One region of the Streptomyces albireticuli genome, then DNA from elsewhere that is predicted to be linked to it. Evidence: predicted binding sites of a transcription regulator. Region 1 holds the regulator's gene; the other holds the start of a gene.

What was found. The regulator HrcA, encoded in region 1, represses chaperone genes, less so after heat shock. The targets are predictions, from matches to a motif close to TTNGCACTCNGNNNNNCNGAGTGCNAA.
Region 2: the regulator HrcA is predicted to act here: its motif matches at 8,826-8,852, upstream of groL (chaperonin GroEL).

Annotation. Positions count from the first base shown of each region.
Region 1 covers NZ_CP021744.1:5,244,995-5,254,918, reverse strand. The annotation lists gene SMD11_RS22645 (hypothetical protein) at 1-127, opposite strand, end outside; gene SMD11_RS22640 (helix-turn-helix transcriptional regulator) at 425-1,249, opposite strand; gene SMD11_RS22635 (16S rRNA (uracil(1498)-N(3))-methyltransferase) at 1,360-2,112, opposite strand; gene SMD11_RS22630 (nitronate monooxygenase) at 2,109-3,308, opposite strand; gene dnaJ (molecular chaperone DnaJ) at 3,515-4,654, opposite strand; gene hrcA (heat-inducible transcriptional repressor HrcA) at 4,655-5,671, opposite strand; gene SMD11_RS22615 (MBL fold metallo-hydrolase) at 5,866-6,597, shown strand; gene SMD11_RS22610 (DUF3097 domain-containing protein) at 6,716-7,546, shown strand; gene hemW (radical SAM family heme chaperone HemW) at 7,807-9,039, opposite strand; gene SMD11_RS22600 (AMP-dependent synthetase/ligase) at 9,154-9,924, opposite strand, start outside.
Region 2 covers NZ_CP021744.1:3,295,564-3,305,487, forward strand. The annotation lists gene SMD11_RS13865 (HelD family protein) at 1-791, shown strand, start outside; gene SMD11_RS13870 (copper homeostasis protein CutC) at 1,281-1,979, opposite strand; gene SMD11_RS13875 (hypothetical protein) at 2,038-2,703, shown strand; gene SMD11_RS13880 (DUF4031 domain-containing protein) at 2,798-3,064, opposite strand; gene SMD11_RS13885 (hypothetical protein) at 3,078-3,437, opposite strand; gene SMD11_RS13890 (MurR/RpiR family transcriptional regulator) at 3,501-4,430, shown strand; gene murQ (N-acetylmuramic acid 6-phosphate etherase) at 4,504-5,448, shown strand; gene SMD11_RS13900 (PTS transporter subunit EIIC) at 5,477-6,997, shown strand; gene groL (chaperonin GroEL) at 7,009-8,631, opposite strand; gene SMD11_RS13910 (cold-shock protein) at 9,075-9,281, opposite strand; gene SMD11_RS13915 (ubiquitin-like small modifier protein 1) at 9,730-9,924, opposite strand, start outside.

The DNA of each region.
Region 1 (9,924 bases):
GGGTGGTGACGAGCTTGGTGAGCGCCTCGCTCAGTTTCTGGCCCTGCTCGTGGAAGACCGGCGCCGAGGACTTCAGGTCCGCCGTCTTGATGTCCAGTACCTTGCCGTCGCCAGGGCTGTCGCCCATCGCCGTCTCCCCCGCCGAGGTCTCACGTCCGTCACGTCGAGTGACACCCGTTACCGAGCGACACCGACGCCACATAATCGCACGTCAATTCGGTGGAGTTTCCCGGGACACGCCACGCCCGGAGGGAGGCGGGAAAAGGGAGGGGCGCCGACGCCCACTCCCCCGTGGTCGGCGCCGGCGCCCTGCCTCTTCTTCCAGCATCAGGGGGACCGCCGTCCGGCCGCCATAGGAAGAACTGCCCATCCGGAGTGCCCGGCTCCGAACCACGCGGACGCCCCGGACGCTCCGCCCCCGCTGCTACGGCACCAGCCCCACCCGTCTCGCCTGCACCACCGTCGACACCCGGTTGTTCGTGCCGAGCTTGCGGTAGATCTTCTCCAGATGGCGGTTGACCGTGTGCGGCGAGATCGTGAGGCGGCGGCCGATCACCTCCGCCGTCAGACCCTGGGCGACCAGGCCCAGGACCGTCCGCTCACGGGGCGTCAGGCCGTGCTCGGCGGCGGGTGCCAAGCCGCCGACGCCACCGACGACCGCCTCTCGGACGCCCCCGCTCCCACCCCCGCCACCCTGCGCCGCCGCCCGCCGCAGCCGTCCCAGTTCCTGGATGTGGTTCTCCGCGCCCAGCAGCAGCGGCTGGATCCGTGCCGCGAAGGCGAGCTCCCGCGCACTGAAGTCCCGCCCCTTGCGCCCCAGGGACACCGCACGCATCACGGTTCCATCGCCCGGAAGGGGGATGCCCAGCTGACGCGTCGTACCGAAGTCGTGACGGGCCTCGCTGTAGCAGCGGGTGTTGCGCCAGCCGTCGCAGATCCGGTCCATGGTCACCGGCCGGCGCCCGCCCGCGGCGAGGTAGCCGACCAGGGGGTGCCGCTGGCGCGCCCGGCGCAGGACGAGGGCGTCCACGGCGGGGCCGATCGACGTGGGTGCCCAGCCGTCGGCCCCGCTGCCCCTGCCCACCGGGCTCGTCACGTCGAATTTCGCGAGGATCACCGTGCCGCAGCCGAAGGTTTCGAGCAGGTGCGCCGCCACCAGGTGCTGGAGCGCTTCGGGCTCGTGGCTTTCGAGTACGGCGACGGCGAGGTCGAGCATGCGCTCGTAGTCCCGGGAACGAAGGTGCGACATGAACAGTCCATCCCCAGAAACGGCGGTCCGGAGCCCCTATGTGGCCAGGCCCACGGCTTCCTGCCGCGTACGCCGCCCCACCAGGGGGCGCGGCCCGGCCGGCGGCGTCCCTACGACCAGCGGCCCGTCCGGCCCAGCAGCAGCGCCGTCGCCGCCGTGCCCGCCGTCGAGGTCCGCAGGACGCTCGGGCCCAGGCGGTACGGCTTCGCGCCCGCCTCCGCGAAGGCCGCGAGCTCCTCGGGCGAGACGCCGCCCTCGGGGCCGACGACGAGGACGATGTTCCCCGTCGCGGGAAGCTCCGCCGTGGCGAGCGGGGCGCTGGAGCCCTCCTCGTGCAGGACGGCGGCGAACGCGGCGTCCGCCAGCAGCGTGGCGACCTGCTTGGTCGTCAATTGCTCGGAGACCGGCGGGAACCTCAGTCTCCGCGACTGCTTGCCCGCCTCACGGGCCGTCGCCCGCCACTTGCCCAGCGACTTGGCCGCCCGCTCGCCCTTCCACTGCGTGATGCAGCGCGACGCCGCCCACGGGACGATCGCGTCGACGCCCGTCTCCGTCATCGTCTCCACCGCGAGCTCACCGCGGTCGCCCTTCGGCAGCGCCTGGACGACCGTGATGTGCGGCTCCGGCAGCGGCTCGGCGCGGACGGAGGTCACCGCGACGTCCAGCCGGTCCTTGCCCTCGACCGCGGCCACGGTGCCGAACGCGCCCGTGCCCTCGCCGTCCGTCAGGACGATCTCCTCGCCGACGCGCAGCCGGCGGACCGACACGGCGTGCCGGCCCTCGGGGCCGGAGAGCGGGAAGACGGTACCGGGGAAGACGCCCGTGAGGGCACCCTCCTCGACCAGGAACACCGGCGCTGTCATGACTCGCTCCCTCGCTTCGCACTGCTCTGCCCGCCCTGCCCGGCGACCCCGTACCCTCCGGTTCCGGACCCGGCGACCCCGTACCCTCCGGTTCCGGACTCCTCGCCCCGGGCCGACGGCCCGCGCGCCGCCTCCAGTTCGGCGGCGAGCACCTCCACCAGCCGCGCCGCCGGGAGTTCCCGGGACAGCCGGTGGCCCTGGCCCGCCCAGAGGTTCATCCCCTGCGGGTCGCCCGCCGCCGCGGCCGCCTTGCGCAGGCCGGAGGTGAGGTAGTGGACCTGAGGGTACGCCGCGGGGGCGTACGGGCCGTGCTCCCGGAGGAAACGGTTCACCAGGCCACGGGCCGGGCGGCCCGAGAAGGCGCGGGTCAGTTCGGTGCCGGTGAAGACCGGTTCGGGGTCGGTCAGGGCGCGCTTGTGCAGGGCGTGCGCGCCCGACTCGGGGCAGGGCACGAAGGCCGTGCCGAGCTGCGCCGCGACGGCGCCCGCCGCGAGTACGGCCGCGATCTGGGCACCCCGCATCAGACCGCCCGCGGCGATCATGGGGAGGTCCACGGACTCGCCGATCTCGGCCAGCAGGGTCAGCAGGCCGACGCCCGCGCCGGTGCCGTCCAGGCGCGGGTCGTCGCGGTGGGTGCCCTGGTGGCCGCCGGCCTCCGTGCCCTGGACGCACAGGGCGTCGGCGCCCGCCGCGTGCGCGGCGCGCGCCTCGGCGACGGAGGTGACGGTCACGACCGTCACCGTGCCGACGCGGGCCAGCGACTCGACCACCGCCCGGTCCGGGCAGCCGAAGGTGAAGGAGACCAGGGGCACGGGATCGTCGAGGAGGATCGCCAGCTTGGCGTCGTAGGCGTCGTCGCACGGCAGATCGGTGTCGCCGAGGGGCGTGCCGTACCAGGCGGCCTCGCCGGCCAGCTGCTCGGCGTAGACCTCCACGGCGGCCGGGTCGGCGGCGGGGGTGTGCGGCATGAAGAGGTTCACGCCGAAGGGGGCGGCGGTACGGGCCCGGAGCTGCTTGATCTCCTCGTACATCGCCGCGGGGGTCTTGTAGCCGGCCGCCAGGCTGCCGAGGCCGCCGGCCTCGGAGACGGCCGCCGCGAGCGCCGGGCAGGAGGGGCCGCCGGCCATGGGGGCCTGCACGATCGGGTGCCGGTACAGACCGGTCAGCGCGGTGGCTCCCCTGGATTCAAAGGCCATGACCACATCGTGTCACGCCTGGCCGGGCACGCCGACCCCGGCCGGGAAGGAGACCTGGGGAAACCCGCCGCCCCGGCGGGAGCCGGGGAACGCGCCGGCCCCGGTCCGGCAGGAGACCTGCCGGACCGGGGCCGGACGTGGGACCGGGCCGGAGCCCGGTCGCCTGAACCTCACGGGGACGTCGGGACGACGTCACCCACTACCGCCTAGCGGCCGTTGAACGCGTCCTTCAGACGCGAGAACAGGCCCTGCTGCCCCGGCTTGAACTCGCCCATCGGGCGCTCCTCGCCGCGCAGCTTCGCGAGCTGGCGCAGCAGGTCCTCCTGCTGCGGGTCCAGCTTGCTGGGGGTGATCACCTCGACGTGCACGATGAGGTCACCGCGCCCGCCGCCGCGCAGGTGCGTGACGCCGCGCTGGTGCAGCGGGATCGACTGGCCGGACTGGGTGCCCGGGCGGATGTCGATCTCCTCGACGCCGTCCAGGGTCTCCAGCGGCACCTTGGTGCCGAGGGCCGCGGCCGTCATCGGGATGGTGACCGTGCAGTGCAGGTCGTCGCCGCGCCGCTGGAAGGTGGGGTGCGGGGTCTCGTGGATCTCGACGTAGAGATCGCCGGCGGGGCCGCCGCCGGGGCCGACCTCGCCCTCGCCCGCGAGCTGGATGCGGGTGCCGTTGTCGACACCGGCGGGGATCTTGACCGTCAGGGTGCGGCGCGAGCGGACGCGGCCGTCGCCGGCGCACTCCGGGCACGGGGTCGGCACCACGGTGCCGAAGCCCTGGCACTGCGGGCACGGCCGGGAGGTCATGACCTGGCCGAGGAAGGAGCGGGTGACCTGCGAGACCTCACCGCGGCCGCGGCACATGTCACAGGTCTGCGCGGAGGTGCCGGGGGCCGCGCCCTCGCCGCTGCACGTGGTGCAGACGACGGCGGTGTCGACCTGGATCTCCTTGGTCGTCCCGAACGTCGCGTCGTTGAGGCTGATCTCCAGGCGGATCATGGCGTCCTGGCCGCGGCGGGTGCGCGAGCGCGGTCCGCGCTGCGAGGCCTGGCCGAAGAAGGCGTCCATGATGTCGGAGAAGTTGCCGAAGCCCGCGCCGAAGCCACCGGCCCCGCCGCCGGCGCCGCCGGAGGCCGAGAGCGGGTCGCCGCCGAGGTCGTAGACCTGCTTCTTCTGCGGGTCCGAGAGCACCTCGTAAGCGGCGTTGATCTCCTTGAACCGCTCCTGGGTCTTCGGGTCCGGATTGACGTCCGGGTGCAGCTCACGGGCGAGCCGGCGGAAGGCCTTCTTGATCTCGTCCTGCGAGGCATCGCGCCGTACGCCCAGGACCGCGTAGTAATCCGTGGCCACTTACGACTCCGCCAGGATCTGTCCGACGTAACGTGCCACTGCGCGTACCGCTCCCATCGTTCCGGGGTAGTCCATGCGGGTCGGTCCGACCACGCCGAGTTTGGCGACTGCCTCGTCGCCCGAACCGTAGCCGACGGCGACGACCGATGTGGAGTTCAGTCCCTCATGAGCGTTCTCATGACCGATTCGCACCGTCATGCCCGAGTCCTTGGCCTCGCCGAGCAGCTTGAGCAGCACGACCTGCTCCTCCAACGCCTCCAGCACGGGCCGGATCATCAGGGGGAAGTCATGGCCGAAGCGGGTGAGATTGGCGGTGCCGCCGATCATCAGCCGTTCCTCGGTCTCCTCGACCAGGGTCTCCAGCAGGGTCGCGAGGACTGTGGAAACGGTTCCGCGATCTTCCTGCTCGAAGGACTCGGTGAGGTCCTGCACCAGCTGCGGCACATCCGCGAACCGCCGTCCGACGACGCGGCTGTTCAGCCGCGCCCGCAGGTCCGCGAGAGACGTCTCGCCGATCGGCGCCGGGCAGTCGACCATGCGCTGCTCGACCCGGCCGGTGTCCGTGATCAGTACGAGCATGACGCGGGCGGGAGCGAGCGAGAGCAGCTCCACATGGCGCACCGTCGAGCGGGTCAGCGACGGATACTGCACCACCGCCACCTGCCGGGTCAGCTGCGCGAGCAGCCGCACCGTGCGGCCCACGACATCGTCGAGATCGACGGCGCCGTCGAGGAAGTTGTGAATGGCCCGCCGCTCCGGCGTCGACAGGGGCTTGACGCCCGCCAGTTTGTCGACGAAGAGGCGGTAGCCCTTGTCGGTCGGGATGCGGCCCGCGCTCGTGTGGGGCTGGGCGATGAAGCCCTCGTCCTCCAGCGCGGCCATGTCGTTGCGCACCGTCGCCGGGGAGACGCCCAGGCGGTGCCGCTCGGTGAGGGCCTTGGAGCCCACGGGCTCCTCGGTGCCCACATAGTCCTGGACGATGGCGCGCAACACCTCGAGCCTGCGTTCGCTCAGCACCGCGCACCTCCAGTCCAGCCGTCCTACGGATTCTGTCCCTGGCACTCAATGGTCACGAGTGCCAGATACCTCCAGCCAGTGTACGGCCGTCCACCACGGCCAGGGCAAGAGCCGTCTCCGCCGGGCGCCCGCCGCACACCTGCCGTATGCCCGCCGGGCGGGCAACCGTACCGCGCTCCGGATAGCGTCCGGGTATGGAGAGCGATGAGGCGACCGCGCGTTGGGAGAGGCTCGCGCCAGGGGTCGCGCGCCGCAGAATGCCCGGGTGGGACGCGACGATCGGCGTGGTCGCGGGGGCGGACGGCATGCTGCTCGTGGACACCGGCGCGACCGTCCTGGAGGGCGCCGAGGTGCGCCGGGACGTGCGCGAGATCTTCGGGCGCGCAGTGACGCATATCGCTCTGACCCACCCCCATTTCGATCATGTCTTCGGGACGGCCGCGTTCTCCGGGGCCGAGGTGTACGGGGCGGTGGGGCTCGCCGATCTGCTGGAGCGTGAGCGCGAGGAGCTCCGCCGGGACGCGGTGCGGCACGGCGTGGAGCCGGAGGCCGCGGCGGGCGCCGCCGAGCTGCTCGTACGCCCCCACCACCAGGTCTCCGGCGAGCTCACCCTCGACCTGGGCGGCGGCCGGCAGGTGCTGCTGGCCAACATCGGCCCGGGACACACGGCGCACGACCTGGCCGTCTTCGTCGCGGGCGCGGGCGGGGCGCCCGAGGTCGTCTTCTGCGGCGACCTGGTCGAGGAGTCCGGCGAACCGCAGGCCGGGCCGGACGCGCTGCCCCGCCAGTGGCCGGCCGCCCTGGACCGGCTGCTGGCGCTGGGCGGCGAGGACGCGGTCTACGTGCCGGGGCACGGGGCCGTCGTGGACGCCCGGTTCGTCCGCGCGCAACGGGACGCGCTGGCGGAGCGGTTCGGCGTGTCGTGACGGGAGGGGCGGGGCGTACGTCGTGTGCGGTGGCGTGCGACCCGCCCGGCTCACCTGAAGGAGGGCGGGGCGCGCAGCAAGATCCCGTCCGCCCGGTTCACCCCGCAGAATGGCACCCATGCGCAGCAGACAATACGGACCGGACCTCACCCCTCCGTGGAAGCGTCAGCAGCCCGCGCCCGAGGTGCCGGCGGATCCCGGCCTGGTCGTCGAGGAGGTGTCCACGGGCTTCTGCGGAGCGGTGATCCGCTGCGAGAAGACGGCCCAGGGCCTCACGGTGACCCTGGAGGACCGCTTCGGCAAGCACCGGGTCTTCCCGCTGGAGCCGCGCGGCTTCCTGCTGGAGGGGCGTGTCGTCACGCTCGTACGCCCCACCGCCGCGCGGGCGCCCCAAGGACCTGTGCGGACGGCGTCCGGTTCGCTCGCCGTACCGGGGGCGCGTGCGCGTGTCGCGCGCGCCGGGCGCATCTACGTAGAGGGACGGCACGACGCGGAGCTCGTGGAGCGGGTCTGGGGCGACGACCTGCGCATCGAGGGCGTGGTCGTCGAGTACCTGGAGGGCGTCGACGACCTGCCCGCCGTCGTCCGCTCCTTCTCCCCCGGCCCGGACGCCCGCCTCGGCGTCCTGGTCGACCACCTCGTACCGGGCTCGAAGGAGTCACGGATCGCGGCGGAGGTGACCGGGGAGCACGTGCTGGTGGTGGGGCACCCCTACATCGATGTGTGGGAAGCGGTGAAGCCGTCGTCGGTGGGCATCCCGGAGTGGCCCCGGGTGCCGCGGGGCGAGGACTGGAAGACGGGGGTGTGCGCGGCGCTGGGGTGGCCGTCGAACACGGGGGCCGCGTGGCAGCGGATCCTGTCGGCGGTGGGGTCTTACAAGGATCTGGAGCCGGCGTTGCTGGGGCGGGTGGAGGAGTTGATCGACTTCGTGACGGTGCCGGTGGGGTGAGCGGGGGGCTTTGTCCCCTACCCGCCCCTTCCTGAACCGGGGGCAAGCCCCCGGGCCCCCCGGCCGCGCTGACGCGCGGTGGCCTCACACTCCCCCGGCTACCGCTGGGAGGTGCCCCCAGCCGGGCTGAATTTGCCCGGTTCCGGGCGACAATTCAGCCCGTCCGGCGTTTGAGGACCGGGGTCCGGGGCGGAGCCCCGCACGCGGCGGAGCCGCACATCGGATGCAGCGGGAAGGGGCGGGGTGGGGAAAGAAACCGCCTAATCCACCAGGTCCCTGACCACCGCGTCCGCCAGCAACCGCCCCTGGAGCGTCAGGACGGCCCGGCCGGCCTCATACGGCCCCGGCTGGAGCAGCCCGTCCGCCAGCGCCCGCGCGGCAGCCGCCGCCCCGGCCGGCCGCAGCAGCGACAACGGGCACCCGTCGATCAGCCGCAGCTCCAGCAGAATCCGCTCCACCCTCCGGTCCTCGTCCGGCAGGACCTCGCGGCCCGCGCCCGGGGAGCGGCCCTCGGACAGGGCCTGGGCGTACGCCCCGGGGTGCTTGACGTTCCACCACCGCACGCCCCCGACGTGGGAGTGCGCCCCGGGGCCCGCGCCCCACCAGTCCGCGCCGCGCCAGTAGAGCTCGTTGTGGCGGCAGCGGCCGGCCTCGGTGGTCGCCCAGTTGGAGACCTCGTACCAGCCGAAGCCGGCGGCGGTGAGCATCTCCTCGGCGATGAGGTAGCGGTCGGCGTGGACGTCGTCGTCGGTCATGGGGACCTCGCCGCGGCGGATGCGGCGGGCGAGCTGGGTGCCCTCCTCGACGATCAGCGCGTAGGCGGAGACGTGGTCGGGGCCCGCGCCGATCGCGGCGGCCAGGGAGGCCCGCCAGTCGTCGTCCGTCTCGCCCGGCGTGCCGTAGATCAGGTCGAGGTTGACGTGCTCGAAGCCGGCGGCCCGTGCCTCGGCGACGCAGGCCTCCGGGCGGCCCGGGGTGTGCGTACGGTCGAGGATCTTCAGGACGTGCTGCCGGGCGCTCTGCATGCCGAAGGAGATCCGGTTGAAGCCGCCCGCCCGCAGCTCGGCCAGGTAGGCCGGGTCCACGGACTCGGGGTTGGCCTCGGTGGTGATCTCCGCGCCGTCGGCGAGGCCGAACTCGTCGCGGATCGCGGCCAGCATCCGTACGAGGTCGGCGGCGGGCAGCAGGGTGGGCGTGCCGCCGCCGACGAAGACGGTCTCCACCGGGCGCGGGTCGTCGCCCAGGACCTTCCGCGCGAGGCGGATCTCCTCGGCGACCGTCTCCGCGTAGTTGTCCCGGGACGCGAGGGCGCCGCCGGAACCGCGCAGCTCACTCGCGGTGTAGGTGTTGAAGTCGCAGTACCCGCAGCGTGTCGCGCAGTACGGCACGTGCAGGTAGAACCCGAGGGGCCGCTGCCCGGCGCCCCGCAGGGCGTGGAGGGGCAGCGCCCCGTCCTCGGGCATGGGTTCGCCGTCAGGCAGTACGGAAGGCATGGGTCCATTGTCCGGCATCGGGCGGAGTCGCCCGGCGCCGACCGGACCGGGCGGCTCCGGGCGCCTCCGTGCCCGGACCTCCCGGCCCTCCCGGGCGGCTCCGCCCGGGCCCGCTCAGCTCTCCCGGGTGCCCGAGTACATCTCCTCGATCAGGTCCTTGTAGAGCCGCTCGACGACCGGCCGCTTGAGCTTGAGGCTGGGCGTGAGCTCGCCGTGCTCGACGTCCAGGTCGCGCGGGAGCAGCCGGAACTTCTTGATCGTCTGCCAGCGCTGGAGGCCGTCGTTGACCTGCTTCACATAGCCGTCGATGAGCTCCACGGTCTCCGGGGCGGCGACCACCTCGGCGTAGCTCTTCCCGCCCATGCCCCGCTCCTCGGCCCAGGTCATGAGCGTGGGCTCGTCCAGGGCGATGAGGGCGGTGCAGTAATTGCGGTCGGCGCCGTGCACGAGGACGTTGGAGACGAACGGGCAGACGACCTTGAACTGGCCCTCGACCTCGGCGGGTGCGACGTACTTGCCGCCCGAGGTCTTGATCAGGTCCTTCTTGCGGTCGGTGATGCGCAGATAGCCGTCGGCGGAGAGCTCGCCGATGTCGCCGGTGTGGAACCAGCCGTCGGGCTCCAGGACCTCCGTGGTCTTCTCGGGCAGGCCGTGGTACCCGGTCATGATCGCGGGGCCGCGCAGCAGGACCTCGCCGTCGTCCGCGATCCGCACCTCGGTGCCGGGCAGCGGCTTGCCGACGGTGCCGGTGCGGTACGCCTCGCCGGGGTTGACGAAGCTGGCGGCGCTGGTCTCGGTGAGGCCGTAGCCCTCCAGGATGTGGATGCCCGCGCCGGAGAAGAAGTAGCCGATGTCGGGGGCGAGGGCGGAGGCGCCGGAGACACA
Region 2 (9,924 bases), 1.9 Mb from region 1:
TCCTCTGGGCGAAGCCCGCCCGGAGCGCGCGGTCCGCCAAGTGGTCGGCGGCGGACGCGGTGTTGATCGACGAGGCGGCCGACCTCGTCGCCCGGACGCCGTCGCTCGGCCACGTCGTCCTGGACGAGGCCCAGGACCTCTCCCCCATGCAGTACCGCGCGGTCGGCCGCCGCTGCACGACGGGTTCGGCGACGATCCTCGGCGACCTCGCGCAGGGCACGACGCCGTGGGCGACGCCGACCTGGGCCGAGGCCCTGACCCACCTGGGCAAGCCGGACGCCGCGGTGGAGGAACTCACGCAGGGCTTCCGCGTGCCGCGCGAGGTGATCGCCTACGCGTCCCGGCTGCTGCCGGCCATCGCACCCGGCCTCGCCGAGGCCACGTCGGTGCGTGAGACGGCGGGCGACTTCTCGGTGCGGGAGGTGGCCCCGGAGGCGCGCGACGAGGCGGTCGTCACCGCCTGCCGCGAGGCCCTGGAACGCGAGGGCTCGATCGGCCTGATCGCGGCGGACGCCCGCGTCGCGCCCCTGGCGGAGACCCTGCGCACCGCCGGCCTGCCGTTCCTCGCCCCCGGCGAGGAGACCTCGGCGGACTCCCGCCTGACCCTGGTCCCGGCGACCCTGGCCAAGGGCCTGGAGTACGACTACGTGGTCCTGGACGAACCGTCCCAGGTCGTCGCGGGCGAACCGGACGAACGGACGGGTCTGCGGCGGCTGTACGTGGCGCTGACGCGGGCGGTGTCGGGGCTGACGGTGGTGCATGCGGAGGGGTTGCCGGGGCAGTTGGGGTGACGGCCCCCTTCCCGGGGCGGTGACGCCATCCGGCCTCTGTTCGTTGCCGGCCGCTGCGGGTTCGTTTTCGGGTGCGGCGCCGTTTCCCGCTGCGGGGTCCGCTGCGCGGGGGCGGGTGCGTTGCCGGGTGCGGCGTTGTTTCCGCTGCGCGGGCGGGTCCCGCTGCGCGGGGCGTTCACCGTGGCGGTGTCGGGCCTGCGCGGGTGGTGTCGGGACTGCTTCGCTTTACGTCCCGACACCACCCGCGCAGGCCCGCCCCCTCCCGTGAGTGGGGGGTGAAAAACAGCTGTGGTCACGGTCAGCCGACATGTGCGGCTCAGCCCCCGCGTCTTTCCCCACCCACCCGCAGGAGGGGACGGGCCGGAGGGGTGGTCGCCGGGCGTAAAGCGAAGCAGCCCGGCGACCACCCCTCCGGCCCGGCACCGACCTGAAAGCCCCGCGCAGCGGACACCGCAGCGGGAAATGGCGCCGCACCCGGCAACAAACCCGCTACCCGCCAAGCGCCTCCCGCCAAACCCCCACCGCCGCCGCCGACACCGGCCGCCCCCACCCCTCCGGCCGGGCCGCGCCGCCGATGTGGAAAGCGGTGATCCCGGCCGCCAGCAGTGCGGGCACATGCGGCAGCTGGAGTCCGCCGCCGACGAGGATGCGGGGTTCGTAGCCCGGTTCGTCGCCGCGGGACGCCTCCGTGAGGAGCGTGGGGAGGCCGTCCTCGACGCCCGTCGGCGAGCCCGCCGTCAGGTACGTGTCCAGGCCCGGCAGGTCCGCGAGCTGCTTGCGGAGGGTGTCGCGGTCCGCCGCGCGGTCGATCGCGCGGTGGAACGTCCAGCGCGCCCGCGGCCCGATCGCCTCGGCGAGGGCGGTCACCGCCGTGAGGTCGGCACGGCCGTCGTCCGTGAGGAAGCCGAACACGAATTCGTCCGCCCCCTCCGCCGCCAGCGCCCGGGCGGACCCGCACAGCCGCTCCAGCGCGGCCGCGCCGCCCGCCGAGAAGCCGTCCGTGTCCCGCAGCATCACCCGGACGGGGATGCCGACGGCGGCGCGCACCGCCGCGAAGGTCTCCAGGGCGGGCGTGAGCCCGTCCGCGGCCATGTCGGTGACCAGTTCGAGGCGGTCGGCCCCACCGGCCTCCGCCGCCCTCGCGTCCTCGGAGTCGAGCGCGATCACCTCAAGAATTGGTCTAGACATGTAACAAAGACTGCCACACCCCCGGCCCGCGTCGAAAGCCGTGCCCCACAATTGGCCCATGGCATCTGTGTACGAGCACCCGTCCGGCCCCGCCCTGCGCGCCCGCTGGCGGGAGACCGTCGCGCGGACCCGCCCGGGCACCGCCGGCCCGGACCCCGGCCCGTACGCCGACGACCTGCTGCGCCGCTGGTCGGAGCCGCAGCGCCGGTACCACACGGTGGATCACCTCACGGCGGTCCTGGACCGCGTCGACGAGCTCTCGGCGCACGCCGACGACGCCGACACCGTCCGCTTCGCGGCCTGGTTCCACGACGCCGTCTACCGCCCGGACCGCTCCGAGAACGAGGAGCGCAGCGCCCACCTCGCCGAGCGCGCCCTGCCCGAGCTCGGCCTGGACGCGCGGCGCACCGCCGAGGTCGCCCGTCTCGTGCGGCTCACCGTCGGCCACGACCCCGCGCCGGGCGACCACGACGGCGAGGTGCTCTGCGACGCGGACCTCGCCGTCCTGGCGGGCGCCCCGCAGGAGTACGCGGCCTACGCGGCGGCCGTCCGCGAGGAGTACGGCTTCGTGCCCGACGCGGCCTTCCGCCAGGGGCGGGCCGCCGTGCTGCGGCAGCTCCTGGGGCTGCCGCTGCTCTTCCGCACCCCGCTGGGGCGGTCGCGGTGGGAACCGGTCGCGCGCCGGAACCTCACCACGGAGCTGGAACTGCTCGGCGAAGGCTGAGGCACGGAAGGCGCGGAAAGAACGGAAGGCACAGAGAGAGCAGAAGGCGCGAACGGCACGGAACCCGAGGCTCGCACGCCCCTGAGGCACCGCTTCAGGGGCGCTCGTACTTCGGCCGCCGCAACCCAGCCGACACCAGCAGCCGCACCAGCTCCTTGCTGCCCACCTCCCGCGCCCCCATCCGCACCGCCTGCCCGTAGGACGTCGACGGCACGTCGTAGTGGTCGCGGTCGAAGGCGCGCGGCGGCGCGCCCAGCCGGGCCGCGAAGGCGTGCAGCTCCGCGTACGACACGTCGCTGATCAGGTGGGACCACATCCGGCCGTGGCCGGGCCAGGTGGGCGGGTCGATGTACAGCGTCACCGGCGCGCCCGCCTCACCGCAGCGCCTTCCCGAGCGAGCCCACCGGCGCCACCAGGACGACCTGCTTGGCGCAGGCCCAGTGCGGGTCGGCGCCCAGCTCGGGCTCGACCTCCAGGGCGTGCGGGTCGCCGGAGTCCGTGCAGACCGGGCAGAGCGGCCAGCGGCCGTGCCGCTCCAGCAGGGCGTCCTGCACGTCCTGTGCGACGAGGCCCACCAGATACGCGGCGCCTTCCGGCCACTGCTCGACCCACCACCGGCGGTGCGTGATCGCGTCCTCCACGAGGGAGACCACATCGGCCTCCGCCACCTCACCCGCGACGAGATCGGCGAGGACGAGGGCGCGCGCCGTGTGCAGTGCCTGTTCGAGCTCCATACGGTCCATTGTCCAAGACGGCGAGGGTTGACGGCTCACCAGGCCGAAAATACCTTTCAAAAGGTGAGCAGCAAATTGAAAGAAACTTTCGGAGACGTCCCCCCGGGGCCGCAGCCCTCCGCCCCGCCCGCGCCCGGCGCCCTGGCCGCCAAGGTCCGTACGCTCGGCCCCTCCATGACGCGCTCGATGCAGCGCGTCGCCGAGGCCGTCGCCGGCGACCCGGCCGGCTCCGCCGCGCTCACCGTCACCGGCCTGGCCGAACGCACCGGTACGAGTGAGGCGACCGTCGTCCGCACCGCCCGGATCCTCGGCTATCCCGGCTACCGCGACCTGCGCCTCGCCCTCGCCGCCCTCGCGGCCGAGCAGGCGGCGGGCCGCGCCCCGGCCGTCACCGCCGACATCGCCGTGGACGACCCGCTCGCCGAGGTCGTCGCCAAGCTCGCCCAGGAGGAGGCCCAGTGCCTGGCGGACACCGCCGCCGGGCTCGACACCGCCCAGCTGGAGGCCGCGGTCGGCGCGCTCGCCACCGCCCGCCGCATCGACGTCTACGGCATCGGCGCCTCCAACCTCGTCGGCCAGGACCTCGTGCAGAAACTGCTGCGCATCGGGCTGCTCGCGCACGCCCCCGCCGACCCCCACCTGGCCGTGACCAACGCCGTCCAGCTGCGGGCCGGCGACGTGGCCGTCGCCATCACCCACTCGGGCCGCACCACCGACGTCATCGAGCCGCTGCGGGTCGCCTTCGAGCACGGCGCGACCACCGTCGCGATCACCGGCCGCCCGCAGGGCGAGATCGCCCAGTACGCGGACCACGTGCTCACCACCTCCTCCGCACGGGAGAGCGAACTGCGCCCGGCGGCCATGTCGAGCCGCACCAGCCAGCTCCTCGTGGTGGACTGCCTGTTCATCGGGGTCGCGCAGCGGACGTACGAGACCGCCGCGCCCGCCCTGTCCGACTCCTACGAGGCACTGGCCCACCGGCACGCCCCCTGACCCCGCCCCCACCGGCTGACCCGCCTGCGACGGACACCCCCTCCGACGAACAACGGAAAGGCGCCGAACCCCCATGGCCCCCTCTGCTTCGTCCGCGGCCCACGCCGCCCTCCGCGCCGAGCTCGCCACGCTCACCACCGAGGCGTTCCGGCCGGACCTCGCGGACATCGACCGGCTGCCGACCCTGGACCTCGCGCAGCTCATGAACGGCGAGGACGCGGCCGTCTCCGCCGCCGTCGCCGCCCGGCTCCCCGAGATAGCCGCCGCCATCGACGCGACCGCGGCCCGGATGGCCCGCGGCGGCCGCCTGGTCTACGCCGGCGCGGGCACGGCCGGCCGGCTCGGCGTGCTCGACGCCAGCGAGTGCCCGCCGACGTTCAACACCGACCCGGCCCAGGTCGTCGGGCTGATCGCGGGCGGCGCGCCCGCCCTGGTCACGGCCGTGGAGGGCGCCGAGGACAGCCGGGAGCTGGCCGCCGGCGACCTGGCCGCGCTCGGCGTCGGACCGGCCGACACCGTCGTCGGCGTCTCCGCCTCCGGCCGCACGCCCTACGCCGTCGGGGCCGTCGAGTACGCCCGCGCGGCCGGCGCGCTGACGATCGGGCTGTCCTGCAACGCCGGCTCCGCGCTGGGCGCGGCGGCCGACCACGCGATCGAGGTCGTGGTGGGCCCCGAGCTCATCACGGGCTCCACCAGGCTGAAGGCGGGCACCGCCCAGAAGCTCGTCCTCAACATGCTCTCGACGATCACGATGATCCGCCTCGGCAAGACGTACGGAAATCTGATGGTCGACGTCCGCGCCTCCAACGAGAAGCTGCGCGCCCGCTCCCGGCGCATCGTCGCGCTCGCGACCGGCGCCTCCGACGCCGAGACCGAGGCCGCCCTGGAGGAGACGGGAGGAGAGGTGAAGAACGCCATCCTCGTCGTCCTCGGCGGCGTCGACGGCCGCACCGCCGCCCGGCTCCTGGACGAGGCGGACGGGCATCTGCGCGCGGCGCTCCACCTCGCGCGGGGCTGAGCCCCGCGCCCCACGCAGGCAAGGCACCATGGCACCAGACGAACCGGCGGACCGGCACAGCGCCACCGCCGCCGCCCTGCTCCCCCTCCTGGGCGGCGCCGGGAACGTCCTGTCCGTCACCCATTGCATGACCCGGCTGCGCCTGGAGCTGCGGGACCGCGCCCTGGTCCGGGACGCGGAGCTGCGGGCGCTGCCCGGGGTGCTGGGCGTCGTCGAGGACGGCACCTCGTACCAGGTCGTCCTGGGGCCGGGCGCGGTCGCCCGGGTGACCCCCGAGCTGGCGCGGCTGGCCGCGCCCGTACCCGGCCCCGCCGAAGAGCCCGTACCCGGCCCCGCCGAGGAGCCCGCGCCCGTCACCGCCGCGGCGCTCGCCGCGCGGGGGTCCGCGCTCCGGGCCGCCCGTAAGGCCCGCAACGCCACCCCGGTGAAGCTCCTGCTGCGCCGGATCGCCGCGATCTTCGTCCCGCTGATCCCGGCCCTGATCGGCTGCGGCATCGTCGCGGGCCTGGCCGGGCTGCTGGCGAACCTGCGCTGGCTGCCCGCGCTCGCCCCGGGGCTGGCCGCGGTGGCGTCCGGCTTCATGTCGCTGATCGCGGTGTTCGTCGGCTACAACGCGGCGAAGGAGTTCGGCGGCACCCCGGTGCTGGGCGGCGCCGTCGCGGCGATCATCGTCTATCCGGGCGTCGACCGGGTGACCGTCCTCGGCGAACGGCTCGCGCCCGGCCAGGGCGGCGTGCTGGGCGCGCTGGCGGCGGCCGTGCTCGCCGCGTACGTCGAGCGGTGGTGCCGGACGTGGGTGCCGGAGGCCCTGGACGTCCTCGTCACCCCGACGCTGACGGTGCTGGTGGCCGGCTTCGCCACCCTGTACGGGCTGATGTTCGTCGCCGGCGAGGTCTCCACGGCCATCGGCCACTTCGCGGATCGGCTCCTCGGCGAGGGCGGCGCCGCGGCCGGCTTCGTGCTGGGCGGGCTGTTCCTGCCGCTGGTGATGCTGGGCCTGCACCAGGCGCTGATCCCCATCCACACGACCCTGATCCAGCAGCAGAGCCACACCGTCCTGCTGCCGATCCTGGCGATGGCGGGCGCGGGCCAGGTCGGCGCGGCGCTCGCGGTCTACGCCCGGCTGCCGCGCAACGGCTCGGTGCGCGGGACGATCCGCTCCGCGCTCCCGGCCGGCCTGCTGGGCATCGGGGAGCCGCTGATCTACGGCGTCTCGCTGCCGCTGGGCCGCCCGTTCGTCACCGCGTGCGTGGGCGGCGCGTTCGGCGGGGGCTTCGTGGGCCTGCTCAACCAGCTGGGCCACGTGGTCGGCTCGACCGCGATCGGCCCCTCGGGCTGGGCCCTCTTCCCGCTGCTCAGGGGCAGCCACGGCCTGGGCCCGGCGGTGGCGGTCTACGGGACGGGGCTGCTGGTGGGGTACGCGGCGGGCTTCGCGGTGACGTACTTCTTCGGCTTCGGCAAGGGGCGGGTCGCGGAGCTGAACGCGCCGAAGGCGGCACCCCCTTCGCAGGGAGTGCCGCCTTCGGCGTACAGCGTTCAGGACAAGTGATCCTCGCGGGATCAGAAGTCCATGTCACCGCCCGGCATGCCGCCCGGAGCGGCCGCGGCGGCCTTCTCCGGCTTGTCGGCGATGACGGCCTCGGTGGTGAGGAACAGCGCGGCGATCGACGCGGCGTTCTGGAGCGCGGAGCGCGTGACCTTCGCCGGGTCGATGATGCCCTCGGCGATCATGTCGACGTACTCACCGGTCGCGGCGTTGAGGCCGTGGCCGACGGGCAGGTTGCGCACCTTCTCGACGATGACGCCACCCTCGAGACCACCGTTGACGGCGATCTGCTTGAGCGGGGCCTCCAGGGCCAGCTTCACGGCCTTGGCGCCGGTCGCCTCGTCACCCTCGAGCTCGAGCTTCTCGAAGACCGCGGAGGCCTGGAGCAGGGCCACGCCACCACCGGCGACGATGCCCTCCTCGACGGCCGCCTTCGCGTTGCGAACGGCGTCCTCGATGCGGTGCTTGCGCTCCTTGAGCTCGACCTCGGTCGCGGCACCGGCCTTGATGACGGCCACGCCGCCGGCCAGCTTCGCGAGGCGCTCCTGGAGCTTCTCGCGGTCGTAGTCCGAGTCGCTGTTCTCGATCTCGGCACGGATCTGGTTGACGCGGCCCTGGACCTGGTCGCTGTCACCGGCACCGTCGACGATGGTCGTCTCGTCCTTGGTGATGACGACCTTGCGGGCGCGGCCGAGCAGGTCGAGACCGGCGTTCTCCAGCTTGAGGCCGACCTCCTCGGAGATGACGGTGCCACCGGTGAGGATGGCGATGTCGCCGAGCATGGCCTTGCGGCGGTCACCGAAGCCCGGGGCCTTGACGGCGACGGACTTGAAGGTGCCACGGATCTTGTTGACGACCAGGGTCGACAGGGCCTCGCCCTCGACGTCCTCGGCGATGATCAGCAGCGGCTTGCCGGACTGCATGACCTTCTCGAGGAGCGGCAGCAGGTCCTTGACCGAGCCGATCTTCGAGTTGACGATCAGGATGTACGGGTCGTCGAGCGACGCCTCCATACGCTCCATGTCGGTGGCGAAGTACGCCGAGATGTAGCCCTTGTCGAAGCGCATACCCTCGGTGAGCTCCAGCTCCAGACCGAAGGTCTGGGACTCCTCGACGGTGATGACGCCTTCCTTGCCGACCTTGTCCATCGCCTCGGCGATGAGCTCGCCGATCTGGGTGTCGGCGGCGGAGATGGAGGCGGTGGAGGCGATCTGCTCCTTGGTCTCCACGTCCTTGGCCTGCTCGAGCAGGGCGGCGGAGACGGCCTCGACGGCCTTCTCGATGCCACGCTTCAGGGCCATCGGGTTGGCACCGGCGGCCACGTTGCGCAGACCCTCACGGACCAGCGCCTGGGCGAGGACGGTCGCGGTCGTCGTGCCGTCACCGGCGACGTCGTCCGTCTTCTTCGCGACCTCCTTGACCAGCTCGGCGCCGATCTTCTCGTACGGGTCCTCGAGCTCGATCTCCTTGGCGATGGAAACACCATCGTTGGTGATCGTGGGGGCGCCCCACTTCTTCTCGAGGACGACGTTGCGGCCCTTGGGGCCGAGGGTGACCTTGACGGCGTCGGCGAGCTGGTTCATCCCGCGCTCGAGACCGCGCCGTGCCTCCTCGTCGAACGCGATGATCTTGGCCATGTGAAGTGGTCCTCCCAGGACGATGGGGGTACCTCCCTGCTCGTTCAGAGCCAGGGGGCGGATTGCTCCCGGACCGCGCTGGCGCCCGCGACGGACGGCCTGCATGCCTGGTGGTTCCTTGCCCCACCTGGCCTGCGGACCTCACCGACGGTCCAAATCTGTCACTCTCACGCGGAGAGTGCTAACGCCAATGATTAGCACTCGACCCTACCGAGTGCAAGCGGTCCGCGTATGTTCCAGCCCTGAGTGGCACCTGGGGGAGCAAGCGCGTGGACATCAGGACCGCACCCACGAGGGGCCCGCGACGGGGCGGACGCGCGAGAGATACCCAGGGGACGGGGAAGCCACACCGGTGCGGATACACACGTGGGGCCCGCACCCGGTGACGGGTGCGGGCCCCACGCGCGAGCGTTCGTGAGCCTGGTGTGGTCGATGCGCCGAGATCAGCCGACGGCGAGCTTGACCATGTCCGCCTGCGGCCCCTTCTGGCCCTGCGAGATCTCGAACTCGACTCGCTGACCCTCCTCGAGGGTGCGGTAACCGTCCATCTGGATCGCGCTGTAGTGGACGAAAACATCCGCACCACCGTCGACCGCGATGAAGCCGTACCCCTTCTCCGCGTTGAACCACTTGACGGTGCCCTGAGCCATGCCTAACTCCCCTATTACTGGCCCTTGCGCAGGACCGCACTTCGCGGACCCGGGTCAGACCTCACCCCCCGGATCTCTCCCCCACCAGCGGCAGGGCGAACCCAGTTGGTGTGCGCCGGAACGCGTCGACCGCGGCCGAATGTATCTGCACGGATGCCCTCTGCAACAGGTCACTCGGACGAGAATTCCCGGCGCGGCTGAGAGTCGATAAGCGGCGAACTAGGGGAAATCCAGGGCAAGTCGGGCCGGGCATAGCACAAGCAACCCGGCATTTCGTGCACACAGTTCGCGCACAACTTGACGGGTTCTCATATGCGTTCGGCACTGACGCCGGAGGGGGAACGCCCCAACTGTATCGCGGTCAACACACGGAATCGCCCCGTCCGCTTGCTGGACGGGGCGATTACGAAGGGAGCCTTCGAAAAGGCGGGCGGACCCGCGGGCGGGATCAGCCGCCGGCGACGGCCGGAATGATCGAGACACCGGCGCCGTCGGGGGTGGGCGTCTCCAGGCCCTGCTCGAAGCGGACGTCGTCGTCGTTGACGTAGACGTTCACGAAGCGGCGCAGCCTGCCGCTGTCGTCGAGCACGCGGGCCGCGATGCCGGCGTGGTTCTCCTCCAGGGACCGGAGGACATCGGCGAG